2 regions of the Streptomyces sp. CAI-85 genome follow, and region 1 is predicted to be linked to the other one. Evidence: riboswitches for the same ligand, from Rfam matches in the RefSeq annotation. Region 1 holds a riboswitch; the other holds the start of a gene.
The links. A riboswitch is a leader RNA that binds a small molecule or an ion and turns the genes downstream of it on or off. The one in region 1 is predicted to bind ZMP and ZTP.
Positions count from the first base shown of each region.

Region 2: it holds a riboswitch for ZMP and ZTP, as region 1 does, so the genes downstream of both, G6W55_RS33525 (glycine hydroxymethyltransferase) here and G6W55_RS16160 (bifunctional 5,10-methylenetetrahydrofolate dehydrogenase/5,10-methenyltetrahydrofolate cyclohydrolase) in region 1, are expected to answer to the same signal.

Region 1 covers NZ_JAANNX010000011.1:127,625-131,016, forward strand. Annotated here, with positions in the region: gene G6W55_RS16150 (Dabb family protein) at 1-200, opposite strand, end outside; gene G6W55_RS16155 (TetR/AcrR family transcriptional regulator) at 287-955, shown strand; gene G6W55_RS16160 (bifunctional 5,10-methylenetetrahydrofolate dehydrogenase/5,10-methenyltetrahydrofolate cyclohydrolase) at 965-1,849, opposite strand; ZMP/ZTP riboswitch at 1,871-1,957, opposite strand; gene G6W55_RS16165 (isopenicillin N synthase family oxygenase) at 2,273-3,301, shown strand; gene G6W55_RS16170 (O-acetylhomoserine aminocarboxypropyltransferase/cysteine synthase family protein) at 3,298-3,392, shown strand, end outside.
Region 2 covers NZ_JAANNX010000073.1:20,486-23,877, forward strand. Annotated here, with positions in the region: gene G6W55_RS33515 (PLP-dependent aminotransferase family protein) at 1-678, shown strand, start outside; gene G6W55_RS33520 (hypothetical protein) at 754-1,584, opposite strand; ZMP/ZTP riboswitch at 1,641-1,730, shown strand; gene G6W55_RS33525 (glycine hydroxymethyltransferase) at 1,775-3,241, shown strand.

The DNA.
Region 1 (3,392 bases):
TCGTGCATGTACCGCTCCAGGGCCGCCAGATCCGCGATGCCCACGCAGTAGCCGTGGGTGAACCCCTCGGCGGGGTCCCCCAGGCTCTGTCCGACGGCGGCGAACGACACCGACTCGACGGAGGACGTCCGGCGCATCAGCGCGAGGACCCGGTCCTTCTGTTCCTCGGTCGTCCCGTCCTTGAAGGCGAAGCGCAGCATGTGAACGATCATGGTCTCCCACCCGCTCGATTGAACTCGTCGGTTCAGTCAACTTGCCTTGCTAGTAGCACAATTAGAATGAACCCATGGGTTCAGCAGAGTCAAGCGGGGCCGGTGGCGTGACGCGCGGCCGGGTCGACAAGCGGCAGGCGATCCTGGACGCCGCGTTCACCGTCTTCGCGCGGCGCGGGTACGCGCAGGCGTGCGTCCAGGAGATCGCGGAGGAGGCGCGTGTCGCCAAACCGACGGTCTACAGCCATCTGCGCGACAAGGAGACCCTCTTCCGTCACACCGTCGAGCTGGCGGCCGACGCCCTGGCGGCGGAGAGCCTCGCCGCGGTCGAACGGCTGCGGGACCTCGGCCCCGGCGGCGACCTGCGGGCGGTGCTCACGGATCTCGCCCGGCGGCTGCTGACGGTGTGCTGCGGTGAACGCTCCCGCGCGCTGCGGTCGTTGACCTACGCGCAGGTGGCGCAGTTCCCCGATCTGATCGACACCGTGCAGGAGCGCACCGCGCACCGCCCTCGCGCCGCGCTGGCCGACCGGCTGGCCCGTCTCGCGCTGGCCGGCCGACTGCGCGGCGGCGACCCGGAACAGGCCGCCGAGCACTTCTTCGCCCTGCTCACCGGCCCGTTGGAGTCCCGTTCACGGCTGGGCACCCGTCGGGTCCCCGCCGCCGAGCTGCGCGTTGTGGCGGAGTCGGCGGTGGACGTCTTCCTGCGCGCCTACGGCGCCGACGAACCCGCCGCTCGCTGAGCCGCGAACTCAGCGACGTGACAGACCGAGTTGGGCGGACGCCGCGTCGACGGTCTGCTCCAGCAGGACGGCGATCGTCATGGGCTCCACGCCACCGGGGACCGGGGTGATCAGACCGGCCCGGGTGCGGGCGGTGTCGAAGTCGACGTCACCGACGTTGCCCGCGTTGTATCCGGCGTCGATCACGACGGCGCCCGGCCGGATGTCCTCGCCGCGGATCAGCCGGGGCCGTCCCACGGCCGCGACGACGACGTCCGCCTCCCGTACGGCCGCCGCCAGGTCCGCCGTACGGGAGTGGCAGTAGGTGACGGTGGCGTCGCGGGCGAGCAGGAGCATGCCGACGGGCTTGCCGAGGATCGCGCTGCGGCCCACCACCACGGCACGCCGGCCCGCGAGTTGAACGTCGTAGGCGTCCAGCAGCCGCATGATTCCGCCGGGGGTGCAGGACGCGAAGCCGGGCCGTCCGAAGCTCATCGAGGCGAAGCTGCTCATCGTGACGCCGTCGACGTCCTTCTCCGGCGCGATGGCCTCGAACGCCGCCCGCTCGTCGATGTGCGCGCCCACGGGGTGCTGCAACAGGATGCCGTGGACGGCGGGATCCTGCGACAAGGACCGCAGGGTGCCCACGAGTTCGGCGGTCGTGGTGGCGGCCGGCAGGCTGACGAGCCGCGAGTCGATGCCGGCCTTCGCGCAGCGGGCCCGCTTCATCCGGACGTACGTCACCGAGGCCGGGTCCTCGCCCACCAGCACCGTGGCGAGGCACGGCGTCACTCCGGTACGCCGGGTGATCTCCGCCGCCCGGACCGACGTCTCCTCGACGACGCGCCGGGCCAGGGCGGTCCCGTCCATCAGCCGGGCCGTCCGGGTCTGCGTGTGCGTGTGGGTGCGGGACATGGTCGCCTCCAGGCGTCGCTGACCACTCGCCCAGGCGCACGGCATCGACCGGTTCGGCAGGCCGCTCCCCGGTGGTGCTCCACCTCAGCGCCAGTCACGGCCCACACGCCACTGTAGTGGACCGCTCGCGGCGGCCGGGGTGTCTCGGGCGGTGGGACGCGTGGTGGACGGGCCGGTCCATGGTGTGCTTTCATCCGGCCATGGAGACCACTGGACCGGCTTACGCCGTGCTGCTCGACCCGTTCTGGGTGAGCCGCCGCGCCGACCAGTTCGACCAGGTCTGTCGCTGAACGCCGTACGACGGCTCGCGACCTCCGACCTCTCTCTCGCCTGAATCGACTTCCTGATTCCTCCGTCCGCTCCGACCGGCCCCCGCACCGAGGCCGGTGAGCGGTCCGCCCGGCGTTGCCTCGAAGGACCCCCATGGCCCAGCCCGCAGCTCTGCCCGTCATCGACATCTCCCGCTTCCGAGGTCCCGACTCCGACCGTGCCGCCTTTCTGGCCGAACTCCGTTCCGCCGCCCATGAGACGGGCTTCTTCTACGTCACCGGCCACGGTGTCCCCCGGGCGCTGCGCGACGAGGTGCTCGCCCTGGCGCGCGCCTTCTTCGCGCTGCCGGAGCGGCTGCGGCTGGAGATCGAGAACGTCAACTCGCCCCAGTTCCGGGGCTACACGCGCACCGGTACCGAGTACACGGCGGGCAGTCCCGACTGGCGGGAGCAGATCGACATCGGCCCCGAGCGTGCCACGCTGACGACGGGACCGGGCGACCCCGACTATCTGCGGCTCGTGGGACCCAACCAATGGCCGTCCGTACTGCCGGAGTTGAGGGACGCGGTGCTGCGCTGGCAGGCGGAGGCGCTGCGGGTGAGCCGTGAGGTGCTGCGGGCCCTGGCCGCCGCGCTGGGACAGGACGAGGGCTACTTCGACCAGTGGTTCGACGACGAGGCGGCCGTCCATGTGAAGCTCGTGCACTATCCCCCGCGCCCCGCCCAGGACGCCGATCAGGGCGTGGGCGCGCACAAGGACTACGGCTATCTCGCCCTGTTGCAGCAGGACGACATCGGCGGGCTCCAGGTGCGGCGCGAGGACGGCGGGTGGATCGACGCGGTGCCGGTGCCGGACGCGTTCGTGTTCAACATCGGCGAGATGCTGGAGATCGCCACCCAGGGCTATCTGAGGGCCACTCAGCACCGTGTGGTCAGCCCGCAGCCGGGGGTGCACCGCTACTCGATTCCCTTCTTCCTCGGCCCGCGTCTGGACGCGGTGGTCAAACCCCTGTTCCTGCCACCGGAGTTGGCGGCGCTCAGCCGCGGGGTGAGCGACGACCCGGACAATCCGCTGCTGGCGGCCTTCGGGGAGAACGCCGTGGTGGGCTGGCTGCGTTCGCATCCACGGGTGGCCGAGCGCTGGTGGTCCGACGTCCTGGCCCGGCGGGAGGGCACCCGATGAGCGACGGACGCTGGGGGTTCGAGACCCGGCAGGTGCACGCCGGAGCGGTGCCGGACCCGACCACCGGCGCGCGGGCCGTCCCGGTCCACCA
Region 2 (3,392 bases), on a different contig from region 1:
TTCCCGACCGGCGTGGCGCTGCACCACGACCGGCGCTCTGCCGTCGTGGAGTGGGCGCGCCGCACCGGCGGACTGGTCCTGGAGGACGACTACGACGGCGAGTTCCGGTACGACCGCCGGCCCGTGGGCGCGCTCCAGGGCCTGGACCCCGACCACGTGGTGTATCTGGGCACGGCCAGCAAGTCGCTGGCCCCCGGTCTGCGCCTGGGCTGGATCGTGGCCCCGCCCGGCCTGGCCCGCGAACTCGCCGCCGCCAAGGGCGCGGTGGACACCTGCGGGGTCCTGGACCAGTTGACCCTGGCGGAGTTCATCACCTCCGGCGCCCACGACCGTCACGTACGCGCCTCCCGCCTCCGCTACCGGCGCCGCCGCGACGCCCTCGTCTCGGTGCTGGCCGAGCGCGCCCCCTGGGTCCGCGTCACCGGCATCGCGGCGGGCCTGCACGCCGTCCTGCGCCTCCCGCCCGGCACCGAACGCGACGTGATCCGCGCCGCCGCCCACCTCGGCCTGGCCCTCGACCCCCTGACCCCCCGCCACCACCACCCCGACGCGACCGGCACACCCCCGGACGCCCTGGTGATCGGCTACGCCACCCCACCGGACCACGCCTGGACCCCCACCCTGACCACCCTGTGCACAGCCCTGGGGGTCTCGGACCCCGGGACCGACCTGGGCTGAACCTCCCCAGGGGCACGGGGAACTGCGCGACCGGCCACGACGGCGCCGCAGCCCTCCACGTAACGCCACCACCCCTCACCCCGGCCCAGCGCCGGCGTCCGGCGCCTCCCCGAACCGCGCCAACGCGAGCGCCCCCGCCACCGCCACCGCGAAGCCCAGGACCGCCACCCACGCCCAGCCCTCCCGCGTCCCGTCGCCCAGCCAGATCACGCCCACCAGGGCCGGCCAGACCGTCTCGCCGATCACCATGCCGGCCGTCGCCGCCGTCACCGAGCCGCGTTGGAGGGCCGAGGTCAGGGAGAGGAACGCCGCGCCGCCGCCGAGGAGCAGGGCGTACAGGGACGGGTCGCTCAGCAGGGGGCCCAGGGACAGCGTGTCGATCAGGCGGACCGCGACCTCCACCACGCCGAAGCCGAAGCCCGCGCCCAGGCCCAGCACCAATGACCGCCCCCGTTCCGGCAGCCACCGTCCGGACAGGCCGAGGGCCAGGACCGCGACCGCCGTGCCGAGCATCGCCCAGGGCAGCCACCCCGGCCCCGTCTCGTCGCCCTCCGGGCCCGCGGCGAGGCCCAGCAGCGCCAGGCCCGCGCAGACCACGCCGACGGCCGTCCACTCCGTCCGGCTCAGCCGTACCCGCAGCAGCCGCGACGCGACCACCGCCGTCACCGCGAGGCTCGACGCCAGCGCCGCCCCCACGGCGTAGATCGCGAGGGAGCGCAGCGCCAGGATCTGGAACACGAACCCGAGCCCGTCCAGCCCCAGGCCCGCCAGATAGCGCCACTGCCGCAGCGCCCTCAGCAGCAGCGCCGCCTCCCCGCCACCGCCCCCGGAGGCGGCGCGCGCGGCCATCGCCTGCAACACCGTCGCCGTACCGAAACACACCGCAGCGCCGAGGGCGCACACCATTCCGAACACCACAGACGGACTGTAGGCCGACAGTCCCCGGGCGGACGGTAGGCTGCTGACCGGGCCGTGACTGGCGCGCTGGGATGGGACGGACCATCGGGGAGCGGCCTGTGAGTGACCGAGTGCCGTGCGCCTGGGCCAGACCGAGAACCGTGACCGCTTCACGCCCACGCCACCGGAGGCCGACGCCATGTCAGAGCAGCAGTCCCGCCCCGCCGAGAACCTCTCCACCCAGTCGACCGCCTTCCGCGCGGCCCTCGACGTGATCCGCGCCGTCGAGCCGCGCGTCGCCGACGCCATCGGCCAGGAGGTCGCCGACCAGCGCGAGATGCTCAAGCTGATCGCCTCCGAGAACTACGCCTCCCCGGCCACCCTCCTCGCGATGGGCAACTGGTTCAGCGACAAGTACGCCGAGGGCACCATCGGCCGCCGCTTCTACGCCGGCTGCCGCAACGTCGACACGGTCGAGTCCCTCGCCGCCGAGCACGCCAAGGAGCTGTTCGGCGCCCGGCACGCCTACGTCCAGCCGCACTCCGGCATCGACGCCAACCTCGTCGCCTTCTGGGCGGTCCTCGGGGCCCGCGTCGAGGTCCCCTTCCTGGAGAAGACCGGCGCCCGCCAGGTCAACGACCTCACCGAGGCGGACTGGGCCGAGCTGCGCCAGGCGTTCGGCAACCAGCGCATGCTCGGCATGTCCCTGGACGCCGGCGGCCACCTCACCCACGGCTTCCGCCCGAACATCAGCGGCAAGATGTTCGACCAGCGCTCCTACGGCACCGACCCGGCGACCGGCCTCATCGACTACGACGCCCTGCGCGCCTCCGCCCGTGACTTCAAGCCGCTGATCATCGTCGCCGGCTACTCCGCGTACCCCCGTCTGGTGAACTTCCGGATCATGCGCGAGATCGCCGACGAGGTCGGCGCGACCCTCATGGTCGACATGGCGCACTTCGCGGGCCTGGTCGCGGGCAAGGTGCTCACCGGCGACTTCGACCCGGTCCCGCACGCCCAGATCGTCACCACCACCACCCACAAGTCGCTGCGCGGCCCGCGCGGCGGCATGGTGCTGTGCGACGACTCCCTCAAGGACCAGGTCGACCGCGGCTGCCCGATGGTCCTCGGCGGCCCGCTCCCGCACGTCATGGCCGCCAAGGCCGTGGCCCTCGCCGAGGCCCGGCAGCCCGCCTTCCAGGACTACGCCCGGCGGATCGTCGACAACTCCCGCGCGCTGGCCGAGGGCCTCACCAGCCGGGGCGCCACCCTGGTCACCGGCGGCACCGACAACCACCTCAACCTGATCGACGTGGCGTCCTCCTACGGCCTCACCGGCCGCCAGGCCGAGGCCGCGCTCCTCGACTCCGGGATCGTCACCAACCGCAACGCCATCCCCGCCGACCCGAACGGCGCCTGGTACACCTCCGGCATCCGCATCGGCACCCCGGCCCTGACCACCCGCGGTCTCGGCACGGCGGAGATGGACGAGGTCGCCGCCCTGATCGACCGGGTCCTCACCGCCACCGAGCCCGGCACGACGAAGTCCGGCGCCCCCTCGAAGGCCGCCCACGTCCTGGACGCGAAGATCGCCGACGAGATCTCCCACCGGGCCACCGACCTGGTCGCCGGCTTCCCGCTGTACCCCGAGATCGACCTCGGCTAGACACCCCCCCGAGGCGCGGGGCCGCATCCCTGTGCGGCTCCGCCCCGGGGCGCGGGCGGCCACGACGGCGCCGTGGTTCCCCGTGTACCCGCACCGCCCCACCTCGGGCCGAGCCCACCCCCGGGCTCTGCGAGAATGGGGGACATGGCCC